3 regions of the Enterobacter cloacae complex sp. 394I7 genome follow, and region 2 is predicted to be linked to each of the others. Evidence: predicted binding sites of a transcription regulator. Region 2 holds the regulator's gene; each other region holds the start of a gene.
What was found. Region 2 encodes PhoB, which activates phosphate uptake and scavenging genes when phosphate is short. Its sites were predicted from a motif close to CTGTCATAAAACTGNCNNAT; they were not measured.
Positions count from the first base shown of each region.

Region 1: AC2FAP_RS14760 (esterase-like activity of phytase family protein) is a predicted target of PhoB. The motif match lies at 5,555-5,574, and genes of this name have one in related genera.
Region 3: pitA (inorganic phosphate transporter PitA) is a predicted target of PhoB. The motif match lies at 8,494-8,513, and genes of this name have one in related genera.

Region 1 is NZ_JBXWCR010000003.1:276,404-286,971, forward strand. Features, by position in the region: gene AC2FAP_RS14740 (helix-turn-helix transcriptional regulator) at 1-498, shown strand, start outside; gene AC2FAP_RS14745 (carbon starvation CstA family protein) at 689-2,842, shown strand; gene AC2FAP_RS14750 (YbdD/YjiX family protein) at 2,939-3,142, shown strand; gene yjiA (GTPase) at 3,153-4,106, shown strand; gene AC2FAP_RS14760 (esterase-like activity of phytase family protein) at 4,153-5,511, opposite strand; gene AC2FAP_RS14765 (YfaZ family outer membrane protein) at 5,924-6,469, shown strand; gene AC2FAP_RS14770 (hypothetical protein) at 6,469-6,789, shown strand; gene AC2FAP_RS14775 (NAD-dependent succinate-semialdehyde dehydrogenase) at 6,833-8,203, opposite strand; gene AC2FAP_RS14780 (AraC family transcriptional regulator) at 8,358-9,110, shown strand; gene AC2FAP_RS14785 (LysE family translocator) at 9,150-9,803, shown strand; gene AC2FAP_RS14790 (DUF445 domain-containing protein) at 9,807-10,568, shown strand, end outside.
Region 2 is NZ_JBXWCR010000004.1:103,862-114,429, forward strand. Features, by position in the region: gene sbcC (exonuclease subunit SbcC) at 1-3,106, opposite strand, end outside; gene sbcD (exonuclease subunit SbcD) at 3,103-4,308, opposite strand; gene phoB (phosphate response regulator transcription factor PhoB) at 4,496-5,185, shown strand; gene phoR (phosphate regulon sensor histidine kinase PhoR) at 5,207-6,502, shown strand; gene brnQ (branched-chain amino acid transporter carrier protein BrnQ) at 6,912-8,231, shown strand; gene proY (proline-specific permease ProY) at 8,313-9,686, shown strand; gene malZ (maltodextrin glucosidase) at 9,840-10,568, shown strand, end outside.
Region 3 is NZ_JBXWCR010000006.1:163,561-174,128, reverse strand. Features, by position in the region: gene AC2FAP_RS19260 (alpha,alpha-trehalase) at 1-100, opposite strand, end outside; gene gorA (glutathione-disulfide reductase) at 372-1,724, opposite strand; gene AC2FAP_RS19250 (23S rRNA (adenine(2030)-N(6))-methyltransferase RlmJ) at 1,796-2,638, opposite strand; gene prlC (oligopeptidase A) at 2,853-4,895, shown strand; gene rsmJ (16S rRNA (guanine(1516)-N(2))-methyltransferase RsmJ) at 4,903-5,664, shown strand; gene uspA (universal stress protein UspA) at 5,751-6,188, opposite strand; gene uspB (universal stress protein UspB) at 6,472-6,807, shown strand; gene pitA (inorganic phosphate transporter PitA) at 6,862-8,361, opposite strand; gene AC2FAP_RS19220 (BaiN/RdsA family NAD(P)/FAD-dependent oxidoreductase) at 8,591-9,787, shown strand; gene AC2FAP_RS19215 (NAD(P)-dependent oxidoreductase) at 9,820-10,568, opposite strand, start outside.

The DNA of each region.
Region 1 (10,568 bases), on a different contig from region 2:
TGCCAGATCGTTTATAAGGGTAAAACCCGCCTGATTAATCCCTATAAACTCATTAACAATAAAAATATATGGTATTTACAAGCCACCGAGAATAGCCGGCTAAAATCCTTCTCGTTGAGTCAGATTAGCTGGTTTGATATTCAACAAAAAACCTTCACGCCGGAAGAAAATGCGCTCGGGCTGCTGGAAAAAAGCCTTGATCCGTGGGTGTCGGAAGACACTTTCGAAGTGAAAATATTCATTAAAGATACTATTTCACATTACTTTATGCGCCGCGACCTGCTGCCGGAACAAGAGCTTGTCGGTGAGCAGCACAACGGCGTCACGCTGCGCTGTCAGGCGGCACACGAGAACCAGATCCTGCCGCTGCTGTTCTACTGGCTGCCGAACATTCAAATCCTGGAGCCCAACTGGCTAAAAGAGAAGCTGCTTAAAACGCTGGAAAATTATCTGGCGGTAGAGCGCACAGCAGATAACCACGTGATCTCAATCACATAATTTCTCCCGGCGGCGGCGAGACGGAACCACTCGCCGCCCTCTTTGACCGCTCACCTGGCCCTTTCAACCGCTCATTCATTTACCTGTCTTTACACGCGCGTGGTTCTGGCACGATCGCTCCAGCATTAATCAATATCTCCTCATAACGAACCCTGACCCTTTTTCATTACATAAAAAACCAGGTCTTACTATGGATACGAAAAAACTACTGAAGCACGTGCCCTGGGCGTTACTCGGGATCCTCGGCGCTTTTTGTCTGGCGGTTGTCGCACTACGCCGGGGCGAACACGTAAGCGCCCTGTGGATCGTCGTTGCGTCTGTCTCCGTCTATCTTGTTGCTTATCGCTACTACAGCTTATACATCGCGCAGAAGGTCATGAAACTCGACCCGACGCGTGCCACTCCGGCGGTCATTAATAATGACGGCCTCAACTACGTGCCCACCAACCGCTACGTGTTGTTTGGTCACCACTTTGCCGCTATCGCCGGTGCGGGTCCGCTGGTCGGCCCGGTTCTGGCCGCGCAGATGGGCTACCTGCCTGGCACCCTGTGGCTGCTCGCGGGCGTAGTGCTGGCCGGGGCGGTGCAGGACTTTATGGTGCTGTTTATCTCTTCTCGCCGTAACGGCGCCTCTCTGGGTGAGATGGTGAAAGAGGAGATGGGCCGCGTGCCGGGGACCATCGCACTGTTCGGCTGCTTCCTGATTATGATCATCATCCTCGCGGTGCTGGCGTTAATCGTGGTGAAAGCGCTGGCCGAAAGTCCGTGGGGGGTCTTCACCGTCTGCTCTACCGTGCCGATTGCGCTGTTCATGGGTATCTACATGCGCTTTATCCGCCCGGGTCGCGTGGGTGAAGTGTCGGTGATTGGTATTGTGCTGCTGGTTGCATCCATCTACTTCGGTGGCGTGATTGCGCACGACCCGTACTGGGGCCCGGCGCTGACCTTCAAGGACACCACCATCACCTTCGCGTTGATTGGGTATGCGTTTGTCTCCGCTCTGCTGCCGGTCTGGCTGATCCTGGCACCGCGTGACTACCTGGCGACCTTCCTGAAAATCGGCGTTATCGTTGGTCTGGCGATCGGCATCCTGGTGATTAACCCGGATCTGAAAATGCCGGCAGTGACCCAGTACATCGACGGTACCGGTCCTCTGTGGAAAGGTGCGCTGTTCCCGTTCCTGTTTATCACCATCGCCTGCGGTGCGGTCTCTGGCTTCCACGCCCTGATTGCTTCCGGTACCACACCGAAGCTGCTGGCTAACGAAAAAGACGCGCGTCTGATTGGCTACGGCGCAATGCTGATGGAGTCTTTCGTGGCGATCATGGCGCTGGTTGCCGCGTCCATCATCGAACCGGGTCTCTACTTCGCGATGAACACCCCTCCGGCAGGCCTGGGCATTACCATGCCAAACCTGCATGAGATGGGCGGTGATAACGCGGCGCTGATCATGGCGCAGCTGAAAGATGCGAGCGCACATGCTGCCGCAACCGTCAGCTCCTGGGGCTTCGTGATTTCGCCTGAGCAGATCATGCAGACTGCGAAAGACATTGGCGAACCGTCAGTCCTGAACCGCGCCGGTGGCGCACCGACGCTGGCAGTGGGTATCGCACACGTGTTCCACAAAGTGCTGCCGTGGGCGGACATGGGCTTCTGGTACCACTTCGGTATTCTCTTTGAAGCGCTGTTCATCCTCACCGCGCTGGACGCCGGTACCCGTGCGGGACGCTTTATGCTGCAGGACCTGCTGGGTAACTTCGTGCCGTTCCTGAAGAAAACCGACTCTCTGGTGGCGGGTATTCTGGGAACCGCGGGCTGCGTGGGTCTGTGGGGTTACCTGCTGTATCAGGGCGTTGTCGACCCGCTGGGCGGCGTGAAGAGCCTGTGGCCGCTGTTCGGTATCTCTAACCAGATGCTGGCCGCTGTCGCCCTGGTTCTTGGCACCGTTGTACTGGTGAAGATGAAACGCACCAAATACATCTGGGTCACCGTGATCCCTGCGCTGTGGCTGCTGCTCTGCACCACCTGGGCGCTTGGTCTGAAACTGTTCAGCGCCAATCCGCAGCTGGAAGGCTTCTTCTTCATGGCTAACCAGTACAAAGAGAAAATTGCCGCAGGCGGCGCGGACCTCACTGCCCAGCAGATTGCCAACATGAACCATATCGTGGTGAACAACTACACCAACGCAGGTCTGAGCATTCTGTTCCTGGTGGTGGTGTACAGCATCATCTTCTACGGCATTAAAACCTGGCTGAACGTGCGTAACGCCGAGGGTCGTACGGATAAAGAAACCCCGTATGTCCCGGTACCGGAAGGCGGCGTGAAGACCTCTTCACACCACTAATCCGCCCTCGCATCCCTCTCCCTGCGGGAGAGGGTTAGGGTGAAGGGAAACTACGCCCGGCAGCCCCTGCCGGGCTTTTTCTATCTGGAAGGCATAATGTTTGGTAACTTAGGCGAAGCGAAAAAATACCTCGGTCAGGCGGCGAAAATGCTGATTGGCATTCCGGACTATGACAACTACGTTGAGCATATGAAGACCAACCATCCGGATAAACCGTACATGACCTATACCGAATTCTTCCGCGAGCGTCAGGAAGCGCGCTACGGCGGGAGTGGAGAAGGCGGCGTACGCTGCTGCTAAAGGAGAGACCATGACCCCGATTGCCGTCACCCTGCTGACCGGTTTCCTTGGCGCCGGTAAAACCACCCTGCTGCGCCACATTCTGAACGCGCAGCACGGCTTCAAAATCGCCGTGATCGAAAACGAATTCGGCGAAGTCTCGGTCGACGATCAGCTGATTGGCGATCGCGCCACGCAGATCAAAACCCTGACTAACGGCTGCATCTGCTGCACCCGCTCGAATGAATTAGAAGACGCCCTGCTGGATCTGCTCGACAGCCGCGATCGCGGTGAAATCGATTTTGACCGCCTGGTGATTGAATGCACCGGTATGGCCGACCCCGGCCCGATTATTCAGACCTTTTTCGCCCATGAGATCCTCTGCCAGCGCTACCTGCTGGACGGCGTCATTGCGCTGGTCGACGCGGTTCATGCCGACGAACAGATGAACCAGTTCACCCTCGCCCAGTCGCAGGTGGGCTACGCCGATCGCATCCTGCTGACCAAAACCGACGTGGCGGGCGACAGCGAAAAACTGCGCGAGCGCCTGACGCGTATCAACTCGCGGGCGCCGATTTACATCGCGACGCATGGTGATATCGACCTCTCGCAGCTGTTCAACACCAACGGCTTTATGCTGGAAGAGCATGTCACCTCAACGCCGCGCTTCCACTTTATGGCAGATAAGCAAAACGACGTCTCGTCGATTGTGGTCGAGCTGGATTACCCGGTGGATATCAGCGATGTCTCCCGCGTCATGGAAAACCTGTTGCTCTCTTTTGCCGACAGGCTGTTGCGCTACAAAGGGATGCTGTGGATTGATGGCGAACCGAACCGCCTGCTGTTCCAGGGCGTACAGCGGCTGTACAGCGCGGACTGGGACAGACCGTGGGGAGATGAAACGCCGCGAAGCGTCATGGTGTTTATTGGGCTACAGCTGCCGGAAGACGAGATCCGGACAGCGTTTGCAGCACTGCGCAAATAACCGTACGAACGCAGCCCTCTCCGCAGTTGAGGAGAGGGCTGTGAGATTATTTCAGCGCGTCGGGCAGCGTCACAATCCACAGTTCGCTTTCTGACGCCGGCTTCGCCAGCGGCTTCACGGCGAGGGTGGTCGCAACCGGTTTATCATCAATCGTGAGCGCACCTTGCGAATTCACCCGATAATCCTTGAGCTTCTTGCCCTCGACCGGATTTTCCATCGCCACCTTCACGCCAAAGTCGTTATCGTTCGCGACCGCCAGCGTGTTGTTGTCAATCAGCGCTAGCCCTTCGGCCTTTTCCTGCTGCCAGCCAAGCGCGCGCAAATCCACGACCTGGGTTTTAGCCGCCAGCGTAATGCCGCGCTGGGCCAGCGTCTTCTCGTCATCAAACTCCGGGTATTCGCCCGGCTTATCGAAGCGTGTCAGATCGCTCGCCTTGCTGAGGTCCACCTTGTAGATGAGGTTGCGCATGCCATCGTTTTTATCGCTGCCCTGCTCAATCAGCAGCAGGTGCTGGTTATCAAGCGCCACAATATCGCCAATTTTGGCGTCACTGTTTTTGCTGTAGGCCGCGCTGTCGATGGGATAACCGTACATCGCGGTTTTCCCGGTCGCCGGGTCGAAGCTCACCAGGCGGGTAAACAGCGCCTGTTTTTTGCTTTTGCCGTCGATATCCAGCGTGCTTTGCACCGCGGCAATGATACGCCCGTCCGGCATACGGGTCAGTCCTTCAAAGCCCCGGTTTGGTTGACGCCATTTAATAATATTCGGCAAGCCGCCCGCGATGGATTTCTCGCCTTCCGCCGCCTGCGGACCGTGAATCGCCAGGATCTTGCCTTTGCTGTCGACGTTAATCAGGAACGGACCGTACTCGTCGCACAGCCAGTAACCGCCTTTACCGTCCGGCGTGATACCTTCCGTATCCAGCCCGCGATTGTCGCCCTTCAGCACCTTTAACGTGTCACTGAACGCCACTTCATTGGTCGAGCCAATCACGCCGCTTTGCAGCGGCAGACCGTTGATCTCGCCTTTATCGTCATGCAGAGGGCGCGCATCGACGGCCTCCGCTTTGCCATTTTGTACGCGAATCGTCATCAGCAGCGGAGCGAAATCGGGCGTGACAAAGATTTTGGCTTCGTCTTTCCCCACTTTCGGCGAATCCGCATTCGGACCGCGATCGGTCACGGTCGCAAACGTCAGGGTATCGCCCTGTTTACCGATAAACAGCAGGCCAGAGCCAATCCCGACCGGGAGTCCCTTCGGGAACGCACCGGCAAACGCGCCGCTGTAGCTCACGCGCGTGCCTTCGGGGAAGCTGACAACATAGTGTTCGGCCGTGGGCTGCGCCGCCAGGCCAGAGAAAGAGAGCGCACAACCGATAAGCACAGGAATAATTTTTCTTTTCATATTGTTAGTATCCAGAAAGTGAAGCCAACAACGTAAAGAACAAACGTGTCAGGAAAATGACACCGCAGAGATACGCGGGCAGGCAATTGCAGGCGCATGAACCGCCAGAAATGTAAAACTAAACCACAAAGTGTAAAATTTGAAATGTTTCTGGAAATTATTAGAAAGCCAATTAATTCATGTCAAACGGTTATCCTCTGTCTCGTTCAGTGTCTATTTAGTCAAAAAACTAAACCTGTCCTAAACGTCCAGGTAATACATATTGACCCGGCGATAACTAAACATGGAAGCAACATTCCAAAAGCCAGTCATTAACAAAAACAGCATAAAAACACGACCTTAATCACATTTGCAGTCATAAACATCGCTTGTTAAGGTGGCCTCAGATGAAATTAATGACGAGGCATAAAACATGAAAAAACTGAATGTTCTTCTTCTTTCTGCTCTGACCGTCCTGTCGGGTTCTGCACTGGCTATGGGCGGCACGATTGAGCAAGGTAAAAACTTTACTAACCTTAATCTGGAAATGGGTAAATCCTCATCCGGCGTGTACCTTGAAAGCAACTGGCTCAAAAACACTGACGACGGCACGCAAACAGGTGGCGTTGGCGCCGGTTACAACCTGGAAGTGGGCCCGGTGATGCTGAATGCCGGTGCCAAAGCAATCTACCTTGGCCCGAAAAAAGGCGATAACGGCGTGGCATTCCCCATCGGTGGCGGTATTAACGTTGCGCTGACGGACAGCATCCACGTGTTTGGCGAAGGGTATGCCGCACCAGAAGGTCTGAACAACAGCGTGAAAAACTACGTGGAAGCCAACGGCGGTGTGAGCTGGACGCCAGTCACGCCTGTGACGCTGAAAGTGGGTTATCGTCACGTAAGCGTTGACGGCAAAGACGGTCGTCCTGGCCACACGCTGATCGACGGCGCATATGTAGGCGGTGGAGTCACCTTCTGATGAAACACCGCATTACCGCGCTTTGCGTTCTGAGCATCACGCTTCTGCTCACCGGTTGCGTCCAGTATAAATGGGTGAAACCGGGAGTCAGTGACGCTGAGATGAATAAAAGGCTCACGGAATGCGAAGCACAGGCCCTGATTGCTCTGCCCCCGGACAATGTTGTGACCGGTTCGAGCTCGGAAAAAATGGACAAATCGAAAAAGAAAAAGGATATTTCCACGAGCTACACGGTTGAAGACGCGAATGAATATCGCCGGGATACCTTAGTCGACAGCTGCATGTTCAAAAGCGGCTGGGACAAGATTGAAGTGCAATAACCCAAAAAAAACCTGCCGGATGGCAGGTTTTTTATTCGCGGAGTTACTTACGCACCACCACCAGCTTCTGGTTCACAAACTCTTTGATCCCCAGGTCCGACAGTTCGCGTCCGTAACCGGATCGCTTCACGCCGCCAAACGGCAGCTCTGGCGCGGTATCGGTGAGCCAGTTGATATACACCATGCCGGTCTCAATACGCGACGCCATTTTCTTCGCCCGCTCGATATCCTTGCTGAACACGGCGCCGCCCAGACCATAGTGGGAATCGTTCGCCAGTGCGACCGCTTCGTCATCATTTTTCACCACATAGATCTGCGCCACCGGGCCGAAGAACTCCTCGAAGTAGGCCGGGTTGTCGCGCGAGATATGCGTCAGGATCGTCGGCTCAAAGAAGCACCCGTCACGCTGCACCGGTTTGCCACCGTAATGCAGCGTCGCGCCGTTTTTCACCGCCTCGTTGACCTGTCTGGTCAACGTGTCCAGCGCATCCTGAGAGGACAGCGGCCCCAGGGTGGTGCTCTCGTCCAGCGGATCGCCAATCTTCACCTGCTTAAACGCCTCGGTGAATTTCGCGAGGAAGGCATCCGCAATCTTCTCATGCAGGATGAAACGCTTCGCCGCCGTACAGACCTGGCCGGCGTTATTGAATCGGGCATTCACGCCCGTCTTCACGGCCTTCTCCAGATCGGCATCATCCAGCACCACAAAGACGTCGTTACCGCCCAGCTCCAGGGTCGATTTTTTGATGTGCTTCGCCGCCTGCGCCGCGACCACGCTGCCCGCTTTTTCGGAACCGGTCAGCGCGGCACCCTGTACACGATCGTCGGCGATGATGTTCGCCACCTGATCCGACGAAATAAACAGGTTGGTCCACGCCCCTTCCGGTGCACCGGCCTCACGCACCAGATGTGCAAACGTCTCTGCACAGTGCGGCACGATGCTGGCGTGTTTGGCGATCACCGGGTTACCGGCCGCCAGGTTCGGGGCGAGGACACGCATCAGCTGGTAATAAGGGAAGTTCCACGGCTCAACGGCCATCAGCACGCCAATAGGGTGGTGCTCGACCCACGCTTCCCCGAGTTCGGAGTCGTACTTCACCGGGGCGAGGAACCGTTGGGCATTATCCGCGTAGTAGCGGGCGATTTGCGCGCACAGTTTCACTTCACCGCGGCTCTGCTCAATGAGCTTACCCATCTCCTTGCTGGCAATTTTGGCCAGATCCTCCGTACGTTCGTCGATGAGGTCCGCAAGTTTACGCAGTACCGGCAGGCGCTGGTTAATGTCGCCTTTTGCCCAGTCCGAATGGTAAAGCGCATCGGCCGCCTTCAGCGCCGCTTCAACATCCGCGTCGGTATGGGAGGGATATTCTTTGATGAGCTGGTTTGTGGCAGGATTTACTGTCTGGTAAGCCATGTCGAATCTCCTTGTTTTACCGCTTAGGGTATTAAGGGTAGACAATATGACTGGCGATGGACGTAAAGTTGGGTATATCCGGAAGGTTCTTAGCGTGGTACTGCAACATGTCGCGCGGGCATGGTATAAAAAACGTTCCTGACAGGAGTCCCCCATGACCGAGACCCGACACATCCGCCAGACCTTTCATCGCGCCTGCGGCCACGAGCTGCGCAGCACGTGGCAGAGCACCCAGGCGTATAAACGTCATTGTCATCCACAGCTCTCCATTGGCGCAATCATGGAAGGCCAGACGTGCTGCACAGTCCATGACAGGGAGTATATCCTGACCCCTGGCGACATCATCGTCATCCCGGCGCATGCTCCCCACAGCTGCAACCCGGTGGCAGGGCAGCCACGCAGCTACCATATGCTGTATATCGACACTGACCTTTCGCTGGCACTGCAGGTCATTCGCGACCAAGCGCTGTTTAATCATTATCTTGACGTGGTTGAGAACATGACCGCGGCCTCCCTGAACGCACTGCTTTGCGCCCTTCCCCCCTCTACAGGCCGTACAGATAAGCCCCATTCATTGAGTCAGCAGGTGCAAGAGGCGTTTTTGTCGAACCTCACCGCTCCGCCTTCCCTTGACGACCTTGCCCGGCGATTTTCACTGCGCAAAGAGACGTTAATCCGCACCTTTAAACAGGACACAGGCCTGACGCCAGGACGCTTTCTTAGCATCTCTCGCGTGGAATACGCCAAAGCGCGACTGCGTGCGGGAGATGGTCTCGCCGATGTCGGTTACCAGAGCGGGTTTGCCGACCAGAGCCATTTCCATAAAACCTTCGTCAGCTACACGGCCGCCACGCCTCGCCAGTACGCGACGGGCCGATCAATATCAGACAATAATCAGGATACGTAACGCCGTAAGGTGATCTCCGTTTTTGCTCTGGAGGTCACGATGGAACTGTTCTTCCCTTCCGCTTTTCTCGCCCTGGCGCTGGCGCATTTTGTAGCCCTGTTAAGCCCCGGTCCGGATTTCTTTTTGCTGGTCGGTTACGCCGCGCGTTACCGGCTGCGCGGCAGTGCCGGGTTGTGCCTCGGTATCGCCGCGGGTAACGCGCTCTATATTGTGCTGGTGATTATCGGCTGGAGTGCCCTGCGCACGTTTTCGTGGCTGTTCACCCTTATCGAATTATCCGGCGCGCTCTACCTGCTCTGGATTGGATCGCGGCTGGCGCGCAGCCGCCCGCAGACGCTTGCGCTCAATGAGACTCATCAGCGGTGCCCCTCATTGCGTAAGCAAATCCTGCTGGGGCTTGGTTCGGCACTGTTAAACCCGAAGAATGCGCTTTTTTATCTGGCGCTCATGACGGCGCTGTTAGGGCCGGATGTCACGCTGCTTCAGCAGTCAACCTGCGGTGTCTGGATGGTAATGGTGGTGCTGGTCTGGGATTTAGCGCTGGTGTCGCTGATGGGCTTGCCCGTGGTTCAGCGGACGCTCAGCCGTTCACTCTGGCTGATTGAGCGAACCGCTGGCGTGGTGCTGATGGCGTTTGGTGGGTGGGTCGTGTGGCGTTTTTTGCATTTTCTTCCCGCCTCCCTCTATTCTTAAGCCATGGAAAAAATAGCTGAACTTAAACGCGCCAAGCTGCTGGCGCTGTCGCTGCTGCTGATTGCCGCCGCGGCGTTTATCACCACCCTGTTCCTGCCGCAAACCTTCTGGGTGCGCGGCGTAAAGGCCATTGCCGAGGCGGCGATGGTCGGCGCACTGGCGGACTGGTTTGCCGTCGTCGCGCTGTTTCGCCGGGTGCCCATTCCGTTTATCTCACGCCATACGGCGATCATTCCGCGCAACAAAGACCGCATTGGCGACAATCTGGGTCAGTTCGTGCAGGAAAAGTTTCTCGATACCCAGTCGCTGGTGGCATTGATCCGCCGCTATGAACCGGCACAGATGATTGGCACCTGGTTCAGCCAGCCCGACAACGCCCGGCGCGTCGGGCTGCATCTGATTCAGGTAATGAGCGGTTTTCTTGAACTGACCGACGACGGACGCATTCAGCGGCTGCTCAAACGGGCGGTGCACAAGGCCATCGACAAGGTCGACTTCACCGAAACCAGCGCGGTGATGCTGGAGAGCATGACCCGGAACAATCGCCATCAGGTGCTGCTGGACGCCATCATCAACCGCCTGATCGCGCTTATCCAGCGTGACAGCACGCGGGACTTTATCGCCGACCAGATTGTGCACTGGCTGAAGACCGAGCATCCACGCAAGGCCATGGTACTGCCTACCGAGTGGCTCGGCGATCAGAGTGCGGAGATGGTGTCGAATGCGGTGAATACGCTGCTGGATGATATCAGCCACGACCGCACG
Region 2 (10,568 bases):
GCTTGCTATACCCCAGCCCGTTAATCTTCTTCACTTTGATCTGCACCGGGATCCGCTCTTTCATCGCCTCGACGTGGCTAATCACGCCAATGGTTTTCCCGGTGGCGTTCAGCGCGTCGAGCGCATCCAGGGCGGTATCCAGCGTTTCGCTGTCGAGCGTGCCGAAGCCTTCATCCAGGAACAGCGAATCGATGCGTGTCTTGTGGCTCACCAGATCGGAAAGCGCCAGCGCCAGTGCCAGGCTAACAAGGAAGCTTTCGCCGCCGGAGAGGGTACGGGTATCGCGCACCGCGTCCGCCTGCCAGGTATCCACCACTTCGAGTTCCAGCGCATCGCTGACCTTGCGCTGCAGCAAATAGCGCCCGTGCAGGCGATTTAGCTGCTGGTTGGCAAGCCAGACCAGATTATCCAGCGTGAGCCCCTGGGCAAACTTACGGAACTTGTCGCCGGTGCTGGAACCTATCAGCGAATTCAGATAGCTCCAGTCATCGGCCAGCCGCGCGGCCTCTTCAATATGCTGCATGAGCACCTGCTGGTGCTGACGGTTATCGCTGTCCTGTTTAAGCTGCTGGCGGATCTCACCCTGATGAGTGGTGTTCTCCCGAAGCTGTTGCCCGAGTTGCTGTAGCTGCAACTGCAGGGTTGGCGCGTCGAGTTCCAGCCCTTCCGGTCGCTGCGTCTGATGAGCCTGCAGCTGCTGGTTTGCCTGTGCGAACAGCGCGGTTGCCTGCTGAAGCTGGTTTTCCAGGGTCTGCTTACGGTGTTCAAGACGGCGGATAGTCTCTTCATCAAGCAGTGCAGCCAGAAAGGCCTCCCGATCGGCGAAGCAGCTTGCGGTCAGTGCGGCGGTGAAGTGCGTCGTGGCGTGCTGCAGCCGCTCGCTTTCGAGGCTTTCCTGCTGTTGCAATGTGGCAAGCTGGCTCTGAAGAGAAACGCATTCGTCGTGCGTTTCGCGCCAGTTATCAGGAATGGCCGGTTCGGTTTCTGTGTCGTTTGTGGCGGGCAGGGTGTCGAGCAGCGGCATCAGAGCCGTCATGCGCTCCTGCATGACGCCATGCTGAGTCTGTTTTTCCTGCCACTGTGCGAACTCGGTTTCACGTTCGTTCAGCCAGGCAGCCTCTGTGCCTTCCTCCGGGACGTTGAGTGACAGCGTAAGCAGGGTTGTTTCCAGCGCCTGGCGCGTGGCCGTCAGCTGCTGTTGATACTGACGCGCCTGCGCGTCCTGTTCATTCAGCTGTTGCTGCAGCGTCAGACGCTGGCTCAGCTGGTAAAGCTGACGCTCATACTGCTCTTGTTCGTTCATCCACGGGGCAATATCTTCCTGAATATTCAGAGTGATATTCAGGGACGCGCAAACCGATTGCCACTCTTTAGTGAGCGCTTGCTCCTCCTGAGAGAGCGTCTGAGCGTCGTCTGTCTCACGCTGGATCTGCCGGGTCAGGGCATTCACCTGACCGAGAACTAACAATCCTTCATCTTTAAGCGCAGCGACCTCTTTGGCTAACTGGTCGCGACGCTGCTGGTTGGCACTCAGCTCCAGCGCCTGATAGGCAGTGACCGCCGGGTGCGAGGTTGAGCCGCACAGCGGGCAGGGCTGTCCTGCCTGCAGCTGCGCACGCTCTGCCTCCAGACTTTTAATCTTCTCTTCCTGTCTGCAGAGCGTTTCAAGATCCAGATAATGTTGGTTTTTCTCTTTGTACTGCTGGCGGCGCAGCGTCAGCGTTTCATTGAGTTTTACCTGCTCTGCCTGGGCTTTCTGCAGGCTTTCACCGTTCTGGCGCAGACGTTGTTGCAGCGGCAGATAACGGGCCTGAAGCGACATCAGCCGCTGGCGGAAAGTCCGTGACTGAGCCTGTTGCTCCATCGCCACGCTGACCTCGTCAGCCGTGAGCGTCAGGGCGTTTTCCGGCATCTCTGCCAGCTTCTGGCGTAATTCAGCAATGCGCGTGGAAAGCGTGGCGATCTGATGTTTATCGCGATTCAGCTGTGCAAAATGGGCGCGCCAGCCTGCTATCTCCTGGCCCCACTGACGATACCGCTCGTGCTCTGCCAGCCACTGTGCCAGCGCCGTAAGGTCGGTCTGCAGTTGTGCATGGCTACGCTGGGCCGTATTACGGATACGCGAGCGCAGCGCGGTTTTTGCTTGTAAGCGAGCATTTACTTCAACAATGCGCTGCTTCGTTTGCCCCAGCCGGGTGGTTTGCTCTTGCTGGCTGTCCCACAGTGGACGCAGCTGGGCGGCGGGGTGAGCAAGCTGGAGCGTTGCCAGCTCGGGCGCAGCCTCGGTCAGTGCCTGTTGCGCCTGTTGCTGCAAGGTGGCAACGCGCTGCTGCTCACGTATAAGCTCGTCATTGCGCGTAAGCCACTGAAAATCTTTCTGTTGATTCTGCTGTTGCGCCAGCAGCGTTTTTTCTTCGTCAGTAAGTGCCTGCAAACTTTGCTGTAACTGCTGCTGTTGTTCTTCACTCAACAACACGACGCCTGCAGCCTGTGCTTCATACACCTCAAGGGCGTTACGTGCGGCTTTGTGTTTCTCAAACACCATGGCGGAAATCTGACCGTAGATCTCGGTTCCGGTCAGTTCTTCCAGCAGTTCGGCGCGGTCGGAAGGTCTGGCATTGAGGAAGGCGGCAAATTGCCCCTGAGAGAGCAGCATTGAGCGGGTAAAACGGCCATAATCCAGCCCGGTGAGGGCGGCCGTTTGTTCCAGTTTATCCGACACTTTGTCGGCCAGAATTTTACCGTCCTCACAGCGTGCCAGCTCGACGCGTGGGGCCTGAAGATTACCGTCGGGCTGATTTCGCGCGCGGTTCTGACTCCAGAAAGCGCGATAGGCAATACCTTTGACTTCAAACTCAACTTCAGCAAGGCATTCGGCCGTGTCGCGCGTCATCAAATCGTTTTGTGCCTGGGAGACTTTCTGCAGGCGCGGCGTTTCGTGATACAGCGCCAGACAAATGGCGTCGAGCAGGGTCGTTTTCCCTGCGCCGGTAGCCCCGGTAATCGCAAACAGTCCGTTGCTGGCAAACGGCTCCGCGGTAAAATCGATTTTCCACTCACCCTTCAGTGAGTTGAGGTTTTTCAGACGCAGGCTGAGGATTTTCATGCGTTTTCTTCCTCATCGTTCAGGGCATGCAGGGTGTGCGAAAACAGCTCGTTCAGCCGTGCGCGTTTCGCGTCGTCAATCTCCTCGTGGGAGAGCCGGCGTTCAAAGACCTCTTCCACCCTGAGCTCGCTGAGCGTTTCGCGCTGAGCGCCGAGCAGAATTTTCTCGCGCTGCTCGCGGCTGCGGCGCACCAGCAGCACCTCTACCGGCAGGTCTTCCGTGAGTACCTGAATTTTACGCTGCACATCATGCAGGTAGTCGGCGCTGGCGATCTCAATATCCAGCCAGACCGGCGGGTTTTGTTCCACGCCGCGCCACTGTTCAAGCTGGGCGGTGATGGCGTCCAGATCGCCTTTCAGCACCGCCAGCGGCTGGGTGACGGGCACTTCCAGCGTGTCAACGGCGCTGAGCTTGCCGTCGCTAAAGCTGACCAGATGGACACTTTTGGCTTTGCCGGTCTCATCAAAACTCAGCGAGATGGGCGAGCCGCAGTAGCGAATGTGCTCGCAGCCGCCGATAACCTGCGCCCGGTGGATATGCCCGAGGGCAATATAATCCGCGGGCGGGAAGTTTTGTGCCGGGAAAGCATCCAGCGTGCCAATATAAATGTCACGCACCGCGTCGCTTTTGCTGGCCCCAACGGTGGTGAGGTGCCCGGTGGCAATCACCGGAATCGCCTGGTCACCGCGAAGGGCGCAGGCCTGGGCATGCTGCTGGTGGTAATAGTCGGTGATAGCCTGCAGCAAATGCTGCTGTTTTTCAGCGCCGGAAAGCCCCGCCTGGCTTTGGACAATATCGCGCGGGCGTAAAAATGGGATCGGACACAGTACCGCACCCGGCGTCCCGTCGCGCTTTTTCAGGAGCTGCGGCGCATGTCCTGCGCTGGCCACCACGGTAGTATTGAGAAACGCCAGAATATCGCGGGATTCATTTAACGTTGCGACGGAATCATGGTTGCCGGCAACAATCACCAGATGACAGCCCGTTTGCTGCAGATTGACGACAAAACGGTTATATAACTCGCGCGCATAGCTGGGGGGCGAGCCGGTATCGAAGATGTCGCCCGCCACAATAATGGCGTCCACCTCATGAGAGCGGGCCGTATCCAGCAGCCAGTTCAGGAACGCTTCGTGTTCAGCCGCCCGGCTTTTGCTGTAAAAATTTTGACCCAGATGCCAGTCAGAGGTGTGTAGTATGCGCATTGCTGATCCGTGGCGAAAAAGAGAAAGCAGGATTATAAACTGTCAGGGAACAGAAAATAACCGCTGTAATAAAACAACAGTTTGCCCTTTATAGTGGTACTGTTTTTCATAAATCTGTCATAAATCTGACGCATAATGACGCCGCATTACAAACTTGTAACTTAAATAAGATAAAACAGGGCAAAGTATGGCGAGACGTATTCTGGTCGTAGAAGATGAAGCTCCGATTCGTGAAATGGTGTGCTTCGTGCTCGAGCAAAATGGCTTCCAGCCGGTTGAGGCGGAAGATTATGACAGCGCGGTGAACCAGCTGAATGAACCCTGGCCCGATCTGATTCTGCTCGACTGGATGTTGCCTGGCGGCTCCGGGCTGCAGTTTATCAAACACCTGAAACGTGAAGCGCTAACCCGCGACATACCGGTTGTGATGCTCACGGCGCGCGGTGAAGAAGAGGATCGCGTACGCGGTCTGGAAACGGGGGCGGACGATTACATTACCAAACCGTTCTCACCGAAAGAGCTGGTTGCCCGCATTAAAGCCGTGATGCGCCGCATTTCACCGATGGCGGTGGAAGAGGTGATTGAGATGCAGGGACTGAGCCTTGACCCTACCTCACACCGCGTCATGACCGGTGAAAATCCCCTCGATATGGGGCCTACCGAATTTAAACTTCTGCATTTCTTTATGACTCACCCGGAGCGCGTATACAGCCGCGAACAGTTGCTGAATAACGTCTGGGGAACTAACGTGTATGTCGAAGACCGGACGGTTGACGTACATATCCGCCGCCTGCGAAAAGCGCTGGAACTGAGCGGCCACGATCGCATGGTGCAGACGGTCCGCGGCACGGGTTATCGTTTTTCAACCCGTTTCTGAACAATGACAGGAGTGTGACGCGTGCTGGAACGTCTGTCATGGAAAAGGCTCGTCTTTGAACTGATCTTATGCTGTATTCCGGCCTTCATTCTGGGGGCCTTTCTTGGATATTTGCCGTGGTTTCTGCTGGCGTCGGTTACCGGGCTTCTGATCTGGCATTTCTGGAACCTGCTGCGCCTCTCTTGGTGGCTATGGGTTGACCGAAGTATGACGCCTCCGCCGGGAAGCGGAAGCTGGGAGCCGCTGCTGTACGGTCTGCACCAGATGCAGATGCGTAACAAAAAGCGGCGCCGGGAGCTGGGAAGCCTGATCAAACGCTTCCGTAGCGGCGCTGAGTCGCTGCCGGATGCTGTAATACTGACGACCGAAGAAGGGACGATCTTCTGGTGTAACGGCCTCGCGCAACAGCTGCTGGGCCTGCGCTGGCCGGACGATAATGGCCAGAACATCCTCAATCTTCTGCGTTATCCCGAGTTCACGCTGTACCTGAAAAAGCGTGATTTTACCCGCCCCCACAACCTGAAGCTCAACAATGGGCGCCATCTGGAAATCCGAGTGATGCCTTACAGCGATCAGCAGTGGCTGATGGTTGCCCGTGATGTCACCCAGATGCACCAGCTGGAAGGGGCGCGACGCAACTTCTTTGCCAACGTCAGCCACGAATTACGCACTCCGCTGACGGTGCTTCAGGGGTACCTGGAGATGATGCAGGAGCAAACGCTGGAAGGCGCGCCGCGCGAGAAGGCGTTGCATACGATGCGTGAACAAACGCACCGTATGGAAGGGCTGGTGAAACAGCTGCTGACGCTCTCGAAAATTGAGGCCGCCCCCTCGCTGGCATTGAATGACACCATTGATGTGCCGATGATGCTGCGGGTGGTGGAGCGCGAAGCGCAGACGTTAAGCCATAAAATGCATCAGCTGACCTTCGAGGTCGACAACACGCTCAAGGTGCTTGGCAGCGAAGATGAGCTGCGCAGCGCCATTTCCAATCTGGTGTATAACGCGGTGAATCATACGCCAGCGGGGACGGATATCGTGGTGCGCTGGCAGCACACGCCAACGGGCGCTGAGTTCAGCGTAGAGGATAACGGGCCGGGGATCGCACCTGAACACATCCCGCGTCTGACCGAGCGCTTCTACCGGGTGGATAAAGCGCGCTCACGGCAGACCGGCGGCAGCGGTCTGGGGCTGGCTATTGTGAAACACGCGGTGAATCATCATGAAAGCCGTCTCGATATTCAAAGCACGCTGGGTAAGGGAACCCGCTTCAGTTTCGTTATCCCGGAACGATTAATTGCCAAAAAGATCGCCTGACGACAGGCGTGTCAGTTTACCTTTCCACGGGCCAGCGTTTGCTGGCCCGTTTGCTTTGCAGTCAAGCGAAACGCGGCTGAATATTATACGGCTGGCTGTTTTTTGTTCGCATGATTAGCCATGGGTTTTTCTTATAATTAGCGTATTGTGCTGGTCTGATTTTTGATGCTGGCATATTGTTCTGGTTTCACGATCCCATCTTGCCTTTAAACGTTATAAGCGTTTAAATTGCGCCCCAGATACTGTCATACCGACTGTATTTGCGTGGTAAATCGAAAAACTATTCTTCTCCACGCCAGGACGGGAGCATATCCCGCTGAAATTGAGCAAATTTTCCGCTGTATCGTCCCGTCAGGGATAGCGAAAATCTCAATGTTTTCAACACCACATCCACAGGCAGTAAGGTTTTATGACCCATCACTTAAAATCGCGTGACATCATCGCGCTGGGCTTTATGACATTTGCGCTGTTCGTTGGCGCAGGCAACATCATTTTCCCTCCAATGGTTGGCTTACAGGCGGGTGAACACGTCTGGACCGCTGCGTTTGGTTTCCTGATTACTGCTGTGGGTCTGCCGGTACTGACCGTCGTCGCGCTGGCGAAAGTCGGTGGTGGCGTTGATAGCCTCAGCACCCCGATTGGCAAAGTGGCCGGCATTCTGCTGGCGACCGTCTGCTATCTGGCCGTTGGCCCGCTGTTTGCGACCCCGCGTACCGCGACCGTATCCTTCGAAGTGGGGATTGCCCCGCTCACTGGCGATGGCGCGATGCCGCTGTTTATCTACAGCCTGATCTACTTCGCGATTGTGATTCTGGTTTCCCTCTATCCGGGCAAGCTGCTGGATACCGTGGGTAACTTCCTGGCTCCGCTGAAAATCGTGGCGCTGATTGTGCTGGCGGTTGCGGCCATCGTCTGGCCCGCAGGCCCGATTAGCGATGCGATGGACGCCTATAAAAACGCCGCGTTCTCCAACGGCTTTGTGAACGGCTACCTGACGATGGATACGCTGGGCGCAATGGTGTTTGGTATTGTTATCGTGAATGCCGCACGTTCCCGCGGCGTGACGGAAGCGCGTCTGCTGACTCGCTACACCATCTGGGCTGGCCTGATGGCCGGTGTGGGGCTGACGCTGCTGTACCTGGCGCTGTTCCGCCTGGGCTCAGATAGCGCCATACTGGTCGATCAAAATGCCAACGGCGCGGCGATCCTCCATGCTTACGTACAGCACACCTTTGGTGGTGCGGGTAGCCTGCTGCTGGCGGTACTGATTTTCCTGGCGTGCCTTGTCACCGCCGTGGGGCTGACCTGCGCCTGCGCTGAGTTCTTTGCTCAGTATCTGCCGCTCTCTTACCGTACGCTGGTCTTTATCCTGGGCATCTTCTCCATGGCGGTGTCAAACCTCGGTCTGAGCCACCTGATTCAGGTCTCTATCCCGGTGCTGACGGCCATTTATCCGCCGTGTATCGTGCTGGTGGTGCTGAGCTTCACCCGCCCGTGGTGGAACAACTCGTCGCGAATTATTGCGCCAGCCATGTTTATCAGCCTGATTTTTGGTATCCTTGACGGGATTAAAGCATCCGCCTTTGCGCAAATACTGCCAGCCTGGACACAGCGTCTGCCGCTGTCCGAGCAAGGCCTGGCCTGGTTGATGCCTACCGTTGTTGTACTGGTTCTGGCCATTATCTGGGATCGTGCTGCAGGGCGTCAGGTCGCATCGAACGCCCATTAATCAACGGCAACAAACTGTTTAACCACGGGGCTTAAGGCCCCGTGGTTTTTTGTTTTTTTCGAGTTGAATGGCAAGATTTAAATGGAAAGCACTAACAAACTCAAACGTGGACTCAGCACCCGCCACATTCGCTTTATGGCGCTGGGATCCGCTATCGGTACCGGTCTTTTTTATGGCTCGGCAGATGCCATTAAAATGGCCGGTCCCAGCGTTCTGCTGGCCTACATCATCGGTGGCGTGGCCGCGTATATTATCATGCGCGCCCTCGGGGAGATGTCGGTTCACAATCCGTCTGCCAGTTCGTTCTCGCGCTATGCGCAGGAAAACTTAGGCCCGCTGGCGGGCTTCATCACCGGATGGACCTACTGCTTCGAAATTCTGATTGTGGCCATTGCCGACGTTACCGCCTTTGGCATCTACATGGGCGTCTGGTTCCCCGCGGTTCCGCACTGGATCTGGGTGCTGAGCGTGGTGCTGATCATCTGTGCCGTCAACCTGATGAGCGTGAAGGTGTTTGGTGAACTGGAGTTCTGGTTCTCCTTCTTCAAAGTTGCCACCATTATCATCATGATTATCGCGGGCTTCGGGATCATCATCTGGGGTATCGGCAACGGCGGTCAGCCAACGGGGATTCATAACCTCTGGAGCAACGGCGGCTTCTTCAGCAACGGCTGGCTCGGCATGGTGATGTCGCTGCAGATGGTCATGTTTGCCTACGGCGGGATCGAGATTATCGGCATTACCGCCGGGGAAGCGAAAGACCCGGAGAAATCCATTCCGCGCGCCATCAACTCAGTGCCAATGCGTATTCTGGTGTTCTATGTGGGGACGCTGTTCGTCATTATGTCCATCTACCCGTGGAACCAGGTGGGCACTAACGGCAGCCCGTTTGTGCTGACCTTCCAGCATATGGGCATCGCGTTTGCCGCCAGCATCCTGAACTTTGTGGTGCTGACCGCCTCGCTTTCGGCAATCAACAGTGACGTCTTTGGCGTGGGCCGCATGCTGCACGGAATGGCGGAGCAGGGCAGTGCGCCTAAGGTGTTTGCCAAAACCTCTCGTCGCGGCACGCCGTGGGTGACGGTAATGGTGATGACCGTAGCCCTGCTGCTGTCGGTCTACCTGAACTACATCATGCCGGAGAATGTGTTCCTGGTGATTGCGTCGCTGGCGACCTTCGCGACCGTGTGGGTGTGGATCATGATCCTGTTGTCACAGATTGCGTTCCGTCGCCGTCTGTCACCGGAAGAGGCGAAAGCGCTGAAGTTCAAAGTGCCGGGTGGGGTGGTGACAACCGCTGTCGGTCTGGTCTTCCTGGTCTTTATCATCGCCCTGATTGGCTATCATCCGGATACCCGTATCTCCCTTTACGTGGGCTGTGCGTGGATCGTCCTGCTGCTGCTGGGCTGGATGTTCAAATGCCGCCGCGACCGTCAGCTGGCGCAGGCACAGTAATCGTCCCTCTCCCCGCAGAGGGACTGGAAGGAGGCATCCGCTCACGCTGATGCCTCCTCCCCCGTCCTCCTCCCTCAATAAACCTCGTCATGATGAGCTAACCTTAACCACCCTGTGGCAAGGTGACGTCAATTTCATCAAAGGGGATTCGTGATGTTAAACGCCTGGCACCTTCCGGTTGCCCCATTTGTTAAGCAAAACAAAGACAACCTTGTGATTACGCTCTGGCTGGCGGGGGAAAATCAGCCTGAACGCGTGACGCTACGCGCCGAAATTGATAACGAAGAGACCGCGCTGAAAATGCATAAGCAGCGCAGCCAGCCGCAGCCCGGGATCACGGCGTGGCGGGCAAACATCGATTTAACCCGTGGACAGCCGCGTCGTCGCTACAGTTTTAAACTGCTGTGGAATAACCGCCAGCTGTGGTTTACCCCGCAGGGGTTTAGCCGTTTTCCGCCGGCCCGGCTGGAGCAGTTTGCCGTCGATTACCCGGACAATGGCCCGCAATGGGTTAACGATCAGGTGTTTTACCAGATTTTCCCGGACCGCTTTGCCCGCAGCGAAAAGCGCACGGCCGACCAGGATAAGGTTTATTACCACCACGCAGCAGGTCACGACATTATCCTCAAAGCATGGGATGAACCGCTGACCGCGCAGGCGGGTGGCTCGACGTTTTACGGCGGCGATCTCGACGGGATCAGCGAAAAACTCCCGTACCTGAAAAAACTGGGCGTGACGGCGCTGTACCTTAACCCGGTGTTTAAAGCCCCGAGCGTGCATAAATACGACACCGAAGATTATCGTCATGTTGATGAGCAGTTTGGCGGCGATGCCGCGCTGCTGCGCCTGCGACAGAACACTAAAAACGAAGGGATGCGCCTG
Region 3 (10,568 bases), on a different contig from region 2:
TTTCATCCAGTTTTAACTCGCAGGGATCGGTCTCGTAGCGCAGCTCTTCTGCAATCTCGAACTCGATGTTCTCGGCAGCCTGTAGTTTCTGGTTGAACATGGCGATAAGGACCTCCGGTTGTGTGTTCAAAATAACAGTTTTTTCCGGGCGTCTTATAAGCGTAGACATTCGCTTCGGTGTTGGCTGAGGGAAATGTGCGGTTGATCACGTTTTTAAACGCGGGGTATTTGCGGAGTTAAAACAGTAATTGCCTGAAAAATAAAGGCTAAAAGGGATTTTGAGAAAGATTTATGGGGCAAATAATTCAGAGCATTCGTTGTGCAACGATTTATGTCTGAAACAAACGCCCCTCCGCAGAGGGGCATTTTGCTTAACGCATGGTGACAAATTCTTCGGCCGCTGTCGGGTGGATCGCAACGGTGTTATCGAAGTCTTTCTTGGTGGCACCCATTTTCAACGCCACGGCGAAGCCCTGCAGGATCTCGTCCATGCCAAAGCCAATGCCGTGGATACCGACAATCTTCTCTTCCGGACCCACGCAGACCAGCTTCATGCGGCATGGCTGACGGTGAGAGGTGACGGCGGTATACATCGCGGTGAACGCGGATTTATACACTTTCACCTGGTCGTCGCCATACTGCTCGCGCGCCTGAGGTTCTGTTAAGCCCACTGTGCCGATTGGCGGGTGGCTGAAGACCACGGTCGGAATGTTACTGTAGTCCAGATGCTCTTCCGGTTTGTTGTTAAACAGACGCTCAGAGAGGCGACGGCCCGCGGCAACCGCAACCGGCGTCAGTTCGACCGCACCGGTGTTATCGCCCACCGCGTAAATGCCCGGAACGCTGGTGTTCTGGAATTTATCGACAACGATATACCCTTTCTCATCGGTTTTAACGCCCGTCGCCGCCAGGTTGAAGTTGTCGTTAGCCGGTTCACGACCAATCGCCCAGATCAGGCAATCCACGGTCTGGCTACGGCCATCTTCCAGCTCAAGCGTCAGGCTACCGTCTGCATTTTTCACGACCGCTTTTGGCACGGCGTGGGTGTGCAGCGTTGGGCCTTCGGTATTCATCACTTCGACCAGCGTATCGACGATCAGCGGGTCAAAGTTGCGCAGCGGCGCGTGTTTACGCACGAACAGGTGCGTTTCTGCGCCCAGGCCATTAATCACACCGGCCAGTTCTACGGCGATGTATCCCGCGCCCACCACGGCAACACGTTCTGGCAGAGCAGGCAGCTCGAAGAAACCGTCGGAGTCGATACCGTATTCCACACCGGGAATATCCGGGTGGCTCGGACGCCCGCCGGTCGCGATCAGGATGTGATCGGCAGTGATCGTCTCACCGTTAACGTCGATCGTCTTCGCATCAATAAAGCGCGCAAAACCATGAATAACATCGACGTTGTTCTTGCCCAGCACATTGTCGTACGAGGTATGAATACGGTCGATATAGGCTGTACGGCTGGCGATCAGCTTGTTCCAGTCAAAGTTATTGATGGTGGTGTCAAAGCCGTAATCCGGACCATACATATGGATTGCTTCACGGATTTGGGCCGCATGCCACATCACTTTCTTCGGTACACAACCCACGTTGACGCAGGTGCCGCCCAGCGCTTTGGCTTCGATCAGCGCACATTTCTGGCCATACATGGCCGCGCGGTTGATGGAGGCGATGCCGCCGCTGCCGCCGCCGATTGCGATGTAGTCATAATGCTTAGTCATAGCTTTTATCCTTAATCGTGAATTGCCGCGATTGTATACCTGAAATCAATAGTTTCCACCGATGACTGCGATTACTCCGGCACGATCCAACTGACGGTGGCATGGCCCGTTCCGGCCGGCACCAGCGTCTTGTGCAGCCACGGCAGCACGTTGTTCATCTGCGCTTCGAGCTTCCATGGCGGGTTGATCACAATCATGCCGGAAGCGGTCATGCCGCGCTGGTCGCTGTCCGGGCGCACGGCCAGTTCAATTTGCAGAATTTTGCGGATACCGGTCGCTTCCAGGTCTTTGATCATGCGTTTAATTTGCGCACGCAGCACCACCGGATACCACAGGGCATAGGTGCCCGTCGCAAAGCGTTTGTAGCCGTCGTTAATACCGCTCACTACCGCCTGATAATCGGTTTTGATCTCATAAGGCGGGTCGATCAGCACCAGACCGCGACGGGATACCGGCGGCAGTTTGGCCTTCAGCTGCTGGTAGCCATCCGCCTTTTCCACACGGGCGCGGCTGTCTTTCTGGAATTCAGAACGCAGCAGCGGGAAGTCGCTTGGGTGCAGCTCGGTCAGCTGAAGGCTGTCCTGCTCGCGCAGCAGCTGGCGGGCAATCAACGGCGAGCCAGGGTAGTAGCGCAGCTGGCCGTTGCGGTTAAAATGATTCACCACACCAATGTAGGGCTCCAGCTCTGCCGGCAGGTCGTCCTGCTGCCAGATGCGGGCGATCCCTTCCAGGTATTCCCCGGTGCGTTCGGCATGTTCGCCGCTCAGCTGATAACGTCCCGCGCCCGCGTGGGTGTCCAGATAGAGAAACGGTTTATCTTTCTCTTTGAGTGATTCAATGATCAGGCTCTGAACGGTGTGTTTAAGGACGTCGGCGTGGTTGCCTGCGTGAAAGCTGTGGCGATAACTGAGCATGAATGAATGTGTTCCAGGTAGTAAACGTAGGCCTGATAAGCGTAGCGCCATCGGGCAAAAATAGAGCGTATCGCCACAGTATACAGAAAAGTTTATCCTGCCGCGAAAGCGCAACGTCTGGCATTGAAATCCTCTACACTTATCCCCATTCTAGATCGCATATGCACAGCGCCGGATGCGCGCTTCATTCATCTTATTCAACAGGACAGCGTTTATGACCAATCCATTACTGACGCCTTTTTCGTTGCCACCGTTTTCTAAAATCCGCCCTGAGCATGTGGTTCCAGCCGTAACACAGGCGCTGGACAACTGCCGTGCGGCGGTAGAAAGCGTGGTGGCGCAGGGCGCGCCGTACACCTGGGAAAATCTGTGTCAGCCGCTGGCCGAAGTGGATGACGTGCTGGGACGCCTCTTCTCCCCGGTAAGCCATCTGAATTCAGTGAAAAACAGCCCGGAACTCCGTGAAGCGTATGAACAAACCCTGCCGTTGCTCTCTGAGTACAGCACCTGGGTTGGTCAACACGAGGGGCTGTACAAAGCCTATCGCGACCTGCGCGATGGCGACCACTATGCCGAACTCAACACCGCGCAGAAAAAATCGGTCGATAACGCTCTGCGTGATTTCGAACTCTCCGGCATTGGTTTGCCGAAAGAGAAACAGACCCGTTACGGTGAAATTGCGGCCCGTCTGTCTGAGCTGGGCAACCAGTACAGCAACAACGTGCTGGACGCGACCATGGGCTGGACGAAGCTGATTACCGACGAAGCCGAGCTGGCCGGTATGCCGGAAAGCGCGCTGGCGGCGGCGAAAGCGCAGGCCGAAGCGAAAGAGCAGGAAGGCTTCCTCTTAACCCTGGACATCCCGAGCTACCTGCCGGTCATGACCTACTGCGACAATCAGGCGCTGCGCGAAGAGATGTACCGTGCGTACAGCACCCGCGCTTCCGATCAGGGTCCGAATGCCGGTAAGTGGGATAACAGCCCGGTGATGGCTGAAATCCTCGCGCTGCGTCACGAGCTGGCACAGCTGCTGGGCTTTGAGAGCTACGCCTCCAAATCCCTCGCCACCAAAATGGCGGAAAATCCACAGCAGGTCCTCGATTTCCTGACTGACCTGGCGAAACGTGCGCGTCCGCAGGGCGAGAAAGAGCTGGCACAGCTGCGCGCCTTCGCGAAAGCGGAATACGGTGTCGATGAGCTGCAGCCGTGGGATATCGCCTGGTACAGTGAAAAACAGAAACAGCACCTTTACAGCATCAGCGATGAGCAGCTGCGTCCTTACTTCCCGGAAAACAAAGCCGTTAACGGTCTGTTTGAAGTGGTTAAACGCATTTACGGGATCACCGCCAAAGAACGTACCGACATCGACGTCTGGCATCCGGACGTGCGCTTCTTCGAACTGTATGACGAGAAGAACGAGCTGCGCGGGAGCTTCTACCTGGATCTGTACGCTCGCGAGAACAAACGCGGCGGTGCATGGATGGATGATTGCGTCGGGCAGATGCGCAAAGCGGACGGTTCCCTGCAGAAGCCGGTGGCGTACCTGACCTGTAACTTTAACCGTCCGGTGAATGGCAAACCTGCGCTGTTTACCCATGACGAAGTGATTACCCTGTTCCACGAATTCGGTCACGGCCTGCACCATATGCTGACCCGCATCGAAACCGCAGGCGTTGCCGGTATCAGCGGTGTGCCATGGGATGCGGTCGAACTGCCAAGCCAGTTTATGGAAAACTGGTGCTGGGAGCCGGACGCGCTGGCGTTCATCTCCGGCCATTACGAAACTGGCGAGCCGCTGCCTAAAGAACTGCTGGATAAAATGCTGGCGGCGAAAAACTACCAGGCGGCGATGTTTATCCTGCGCCAGCTGGAGTTCGGCCTGTTCGACTTCCGTCTGCACGCCGAGTTTAGTCCGGAGCAGGGGGCGAAAATCCTCGAGACGCTGGCCGAGATCAAAAAGCAGGTCGCCGTTATTCCTGGCCCAACCTGGGGCCGCTTCCCGCACGCGTTCAGCCATATCTTCGCGGGCGGCTATGCGGCAGGCTATTACAGCTACCTGTGGGCCGACGTGCTGGCGGCGGATGCGTTCTCTCGCTTTGAAGAAGAGGGCATATTCAACCGTGAAACCGGCCAGTCGTTCCTTGATAACATCCTGACGCGCGGCGGTTCTGAAGAGCCAATGGTGCTGTTCAAACGCTTCCGTGGCCGCGAGCCGCAGCTGGATGCGATGCTTGAGCACTACGGAATTAAAGGCTAACCGTTACGTGAAGATTTGTTTAGTCGATGAAACAGGCGCCGGAGACGGCGCCTTATCTGTTCTGGCCGCCCGCTGGGGGCTGGAGCATGATGATGAAAACCTGATGGCGCTGGTGATGACGCCGGCGCATCTGGAATTACGTAAGCGTGACGAACCCAGGCTCGGCGGGATATTTGTCGATTTTGTGGGGGGCGCTATGGCGCACCGGCGCAAGTTCGGCGGCGGTCGCGGTGAAGCGGTTGCCAAAGCGGTTGGCGTCAAAGGAAGCTATCTTCCGGACGTGGTAGATGCCACGGCGGGTTTAGGGCGCGATGCGTTTGTCCTGGCCTCGGTAGGGTGTCACGTGCGGATGCTGGAGCGCAATCCGGTCGTGGCCGCGCTGCTCGACGACGGGCTGACGCGCGGCTATGCCGACCCGGAGATTGGACTGTGGCTGCAGGCACGCTTGCAGTTGATTCACGCCTCCAGCCTGACGGCCCTGACCGATATCACTCCGCGTCCGCAGGTGGTCTACCTCGACCCGATGTTCCCGCATAAGCAGAAAAGCGCGCTGGTGAAGAAAGAGATGCGGGTGTTCCAGTCGCTGGTCGGGCCGGATTTAGACGCGGATGGTTTGCTGGTGCCTGCTCGTCAGTTAGCCACGAAGCGCGTGGTGGTGAAACGCCCGGACTATGCGCCGCCGCTGGCGGACGTGGCCACGGCCAATGCGGTGGTTACCAAAGGGCACCGGTTTGATATTTATTCGGGGACGCCGGAACAGGAAGGTTAGGGTGTGCGGTTTGATGCCGTCACCCCAACCCGCGCTGGAAAGAGGCTCGAACGGTTCCCTCTCCCTTTGGGAGAGGGAAAGCAGACTTACTCGTCTTCTTCGTCACGCAGTGGAACAATCAGCATATCCACATGAACGGTGTTAATCAGTTGACGCGCTGAAGACATCAGCTTGCTCCAGAAGTCCTGGTGGTGACCACAAACGACCAGGTCCATATCGTATTTCTTAATCGCATCAACCAGCACCTGACCCAGATCGCCGCTGCCGCTTAAGGTTTCGGTGATAGGGTAGCCCGCGTTGGTGGACAGTTCGCTCAGGGCGTGGTGTGTCTCTTCAGAGATGCGTTTCTGCATATCACCGAGATTGACGTCAATCAGACCGGTATAGAGGTCGGAGTAATTCACATCAACGTGGATAAGAGAAACTTTCGCGTTGTAAGGGCGTGCCATGGATACCGCTTTATCAACCAGCACTTTACTCTCCGGAGAGAGGTCTACCGCGATGAGAATGTGTTTGTAAGCCATAGTGTTACTCCTTCCTTAAGTTATCGATGACTAAATGGAAAAGCCGTCGTCTGATGCTTTCATTACGGCCCAGTAAAACATATTTTTCAAGCTTTGGTGTTGATAACGATTAACCTTGTGGCAAAAAAATTAACGGATCTCCTACACTATTTAATGAGCCGTTCGGATATTAAAACGCGAACCGGATCGACTTTTGTTCATTCTTTCACTGAACTGTCTGTCAGGGCACTGGAGTGCGGTAGCTCAGAGGCCTTGCTTCGTGGGCGTACGCCGGGGAGGATGTATGATTAGCACCGTCGCATTGTTTTGGGCGTTATGCGTGGTTTGCATAGTGAATATGGCGCGCTACTTCTCATCGTTACGTGCGCTGTTAGTGGTACTTCGTGGTTGCGATCCGTTGCTTTATCAGTATGTGGACGGTGGAGGGTTCTTCACCTCGCACGGACAGCCCAGCAAGCAGATGCGTCTGGTAGGGTATATCTATTACCAGCGCTATCGCGATCACCACGATGAAGAGTTTATTCGCCGTTGCGAGCGTCTTCGCCGTCAGTTCATTTTAACCAGCGCTCTGTGTGGTCTGGTTGTGGTCAGCATGATTGCCTTGATGATTTGGCACTGAGCATAAAAAAAGCGGGTCAGTTTCCTGAGCCGCTTTTTTATCGCGTTCTGCCGATTAGATAAGCTTCAGCGAAATCCAGTACAACCCACCCGACAGCAGGATAGAGGCCGGAAGGGTAAATACCCAGGCCATCAGAATGTTGGTCACGGTTTTGCGTTGCAGACCGCCGCCGTCAACAATCATGGTCCCTGCCACGGAAGAGGAGAGTACGTGGGTGGTCGAAACTGGCATACCGGTATAGCTCGCCAGACCGATTGAAACCGCCGCCGTCATCTGCGCGGACATACCCTGCGCATACGTCATGCCTTTCTTACCGATCTTCTCGCCGATGGTGGTCGCCACACGACGCCAGCCAATCATCGTACCGATACCGAGAGCCAGTGCGACAGCCATGATGATCCAGATTGGCGCGTACTCAATAGTATTGAGCATATCGCCTTTCAGTTTCTTCAGCAGACGCTGGTCGTCAGCATTCACTTCTGGCAGCTTCGCCACTTTATCCGTGACATCAGAGATGCACAGCATAATGCGACGCAGTTGACCACGTTGCTCAACGGACAGTTTGTCGTAGCTTTCGATATTACCCAGCATGCCTTTGGCACGTTCCAGCGCGTTAATCGCGTTTGCCGGATGGCAGTGGAATTCGCCCGGCGCAGTGGTAGCGCCTGCTTCAGGAGAAGGGATCAACTGGTCAACGCCGGTTGCCTTCTTCAGCAGCTCAGGGTGTTGCTGGAAGTAGATTTCAACGTTGTTCACCGCATCACGGGTACGGGTGATTTCGTAACCGGAGGCGTTCATGTTAACCACGAATCCCGCCGGTGCGACGCCAATCAGTACCAGCATTACCAGACCAATGCCTTTCTGACCGTCGTTCGCGCCGTGAGAGAAGGCAACGCCGATAGCGGAAAGGATCAGGGCAATCCGCGTCCAGAATGGCGGCTTTTTCTTGCCGTCTTTCTTCTCACGCTCTGCAGGCGTCAGGTGAATACGGGAGCGTTTTTTTGTATTGCTCCAGTAACGACGCAGGATGAAAATCAATCCGCCTGCGACCACCAGACCCACGATAGGGGAGACAATCAGTGAGGCGAAAATTCCCAGCACTTTCGGGATGTTTAACGCATCAACAACCGAGGTACCGGTCATGAGGGCATTCGTTAACCCAATACCGATAATCGCGCCGATGAGGGTGTGAGAACTGGATGCAGGCAGGCCGAAATACCAGGTACCGAGGTTCCAGATAATTGCAGCAAGCAGCATTGAGAACACCATAGCGAGGCCATGGCCAGAACTAACGTTGAGAAGCAGATCCGTTGGCAACATATGCACGATCGCATATGCAACGCTCAGTCCACCCAGAAGAACACCAAAAAAGTTAAATACCGCCGCCATAACAACCGCGAGCTGCGATCGCATTGCGCGAGTGTAGATAACCGTTGCTACTGCGTTTGCAGTGTCGTGGAAGCCGTTGATCGCTTCGTAAAACAGTACAAAAACCAGAGCAAGCAATAATAAAAGCCCGGTATGTAAATCCAGGCCAGCAAACAAATGTAGCATAGGACGTTACGCCATTTTGAGGACATGAACGCGGCGCATTATCCAGGACAAATGCGCGGCGGGCAAAGTGAAATATAGCTTTTTTTTGATATAACTTCGGCTTTGTTGGCGTTAGGTAAAGAAATATATTTTATATTTCAAGTATATGACTGATATCTCGGTTAATTGCGCTGGTGTGACCACAGAGGAAACTTTACAATCCGCGGCAGTTAACGAAGAGGATTTTGACGTGGAAAGGTTTGATGCCGTGGTAATTGGCGCCGGTGCGGCGGGTATGTTTTGTGCGGCGATGGCCGGACAGGCGGGTCGTCGCGTGCTGTTGCTGGATAACGGTAAAAAGCCAGGACGTAAAATTCTGATGTCCGGTGGCGGGCGCTGCAACTTTACAAATCTCTATGTCGAACCCGCAGCTTATCTGAGCCAGAACCGTCATTTTTGCAAATCGGCCCTGGCGCGTTACACCCAGTGGGACTTTATCGACCTGGTGGGTAAGCACGGTATCGCATGGCATGAGAAGACGCTGGGCCAGCTGTTCTGTGATGACTCCGCCCAGCAGATTGTCGATATGCTGGTGGCCGAGTGCGAGAAGGGCGGCGTGGTAATGCGCCTGCGCACGGAAGTGCTGGAGGTGTCCCGCGATGAGCAGGGCTACACGCTGCAGTTAAACGGGGAAAGCGTCAGCGCCGATAACCTGGTGATTGCCAGCGGTGGCCTCTCCATGCCGGGGCTCGGTGCTTCACCATTCGGCTACAAGATTGCCGAACAGTTTGGCCTGAACGTGCTGCCCACCCGTGCGGGGCTGGTACCGTTCACCCTGCATAAGCCCCTGCTGGAACAGCTCCAGACGATTTCTGGCGTCTCGGTTCCGTCGGTCATTACGGCTGAAGACGGTACGGTGTTCCGTGAAAATCTGCTGTTTACCCACCGTGGTCTTTCCGGCCCGGCGGTACTGCAAATCTCCAGCTACTGGCAGCCGGGGGAGTTTGTCACGGTTAACCTGCTACCCGAATGCGACCTGGAGGCTTTCCTCAACGAGCAACGCGCGGCGCACCCGAATCAAAGCCTGAAAAACACGCTGGCCATGCAGTTGCCAAAACGTCTGGTGGAATGTTTGCAGGTGCTGGGTCAGATCCCCGATGTGTCGCTCAAGCAGCTTAACAGCCGCGAACAGGAGGTGCTGGTTGAGACGCTGACAGCCTGGCGGGTGCAGCCCAACGGCACCGAAGGCTACCGCACGGCGGAAGTGACGCTTGGCGGGGTCGACACCCATGAACTCTCCTCACGCACCATGGAAGCGCGCAACGTGCCGGGGCTCTATTTTATTGGTGAGGTGATGGATGTGACCGGCTGGCTCGGCGGATACAATTTCCAGTGGGCATGGGCAAGTGCCTGGGCGTGCGCTCAGGCGCTGGCAGAAGACAAGTGACATAAGAGCACTGCCACTCGTCACAGATGGCTTTACGGGCTGACGGTGGTTACGTCTGTTACAGCAAGAATATTGCTCGCGGCCACGGTCCCCATCTTGATATATGACGCTGCGGTAACGCCGCCAATATGCGGTGAAATAACCACGTTTTCTACGGACTGCCAGCGGTGCGGCGCCGTCAGCGGCTCGTGGGTAAAGCTGTCCAGCGCTGCGCTGTGCAGCGTGCCATCCCTGAGCGCCGCCAGTAACGATTCATCGTCGATCAGTCCGCCGCGTGCCGTATTTACCAGAATTGCGTTCCGCTTGCAGTGTGCGAGCGTCTGGCTATTGATCATCCCCCGATTCTCATCGGTCAGCGGACAGTGCAAAGAGATGACATCGGAACGGGAAAGAAGTCCTTTCAGCGTTTCTGCGCGTTCGCACAGGGCAGGCATGGACTTAGCATAGGGATCGTAAGCCAGCACCTTCATGCCGAATGCGTGACCAATATGTGCCACACGCGAGCCGATAGCACCCAATCCGATGAGCCCTAACGTTAAGCCCTCCAGTTCAATGGATTTATGCGTCGCCTTATCCCAGTGCCCGTCTCGCAGGCGCTTGTCCAGAGGCACCACCGACTTTGCGCAGGCGAGGATCTGCGCCCAGGTATGTTCAGCCACTGCCGCCGCGTTTGCACCTGGCGCAGCGCGGACGGCGATGTTGCGCTCGGCCGCTGCCGTCTGGTCTATCACATCGATCCCGCTTCCGTGCTTGGAAATAACCTGCAGAGCGGGGGCGGCAT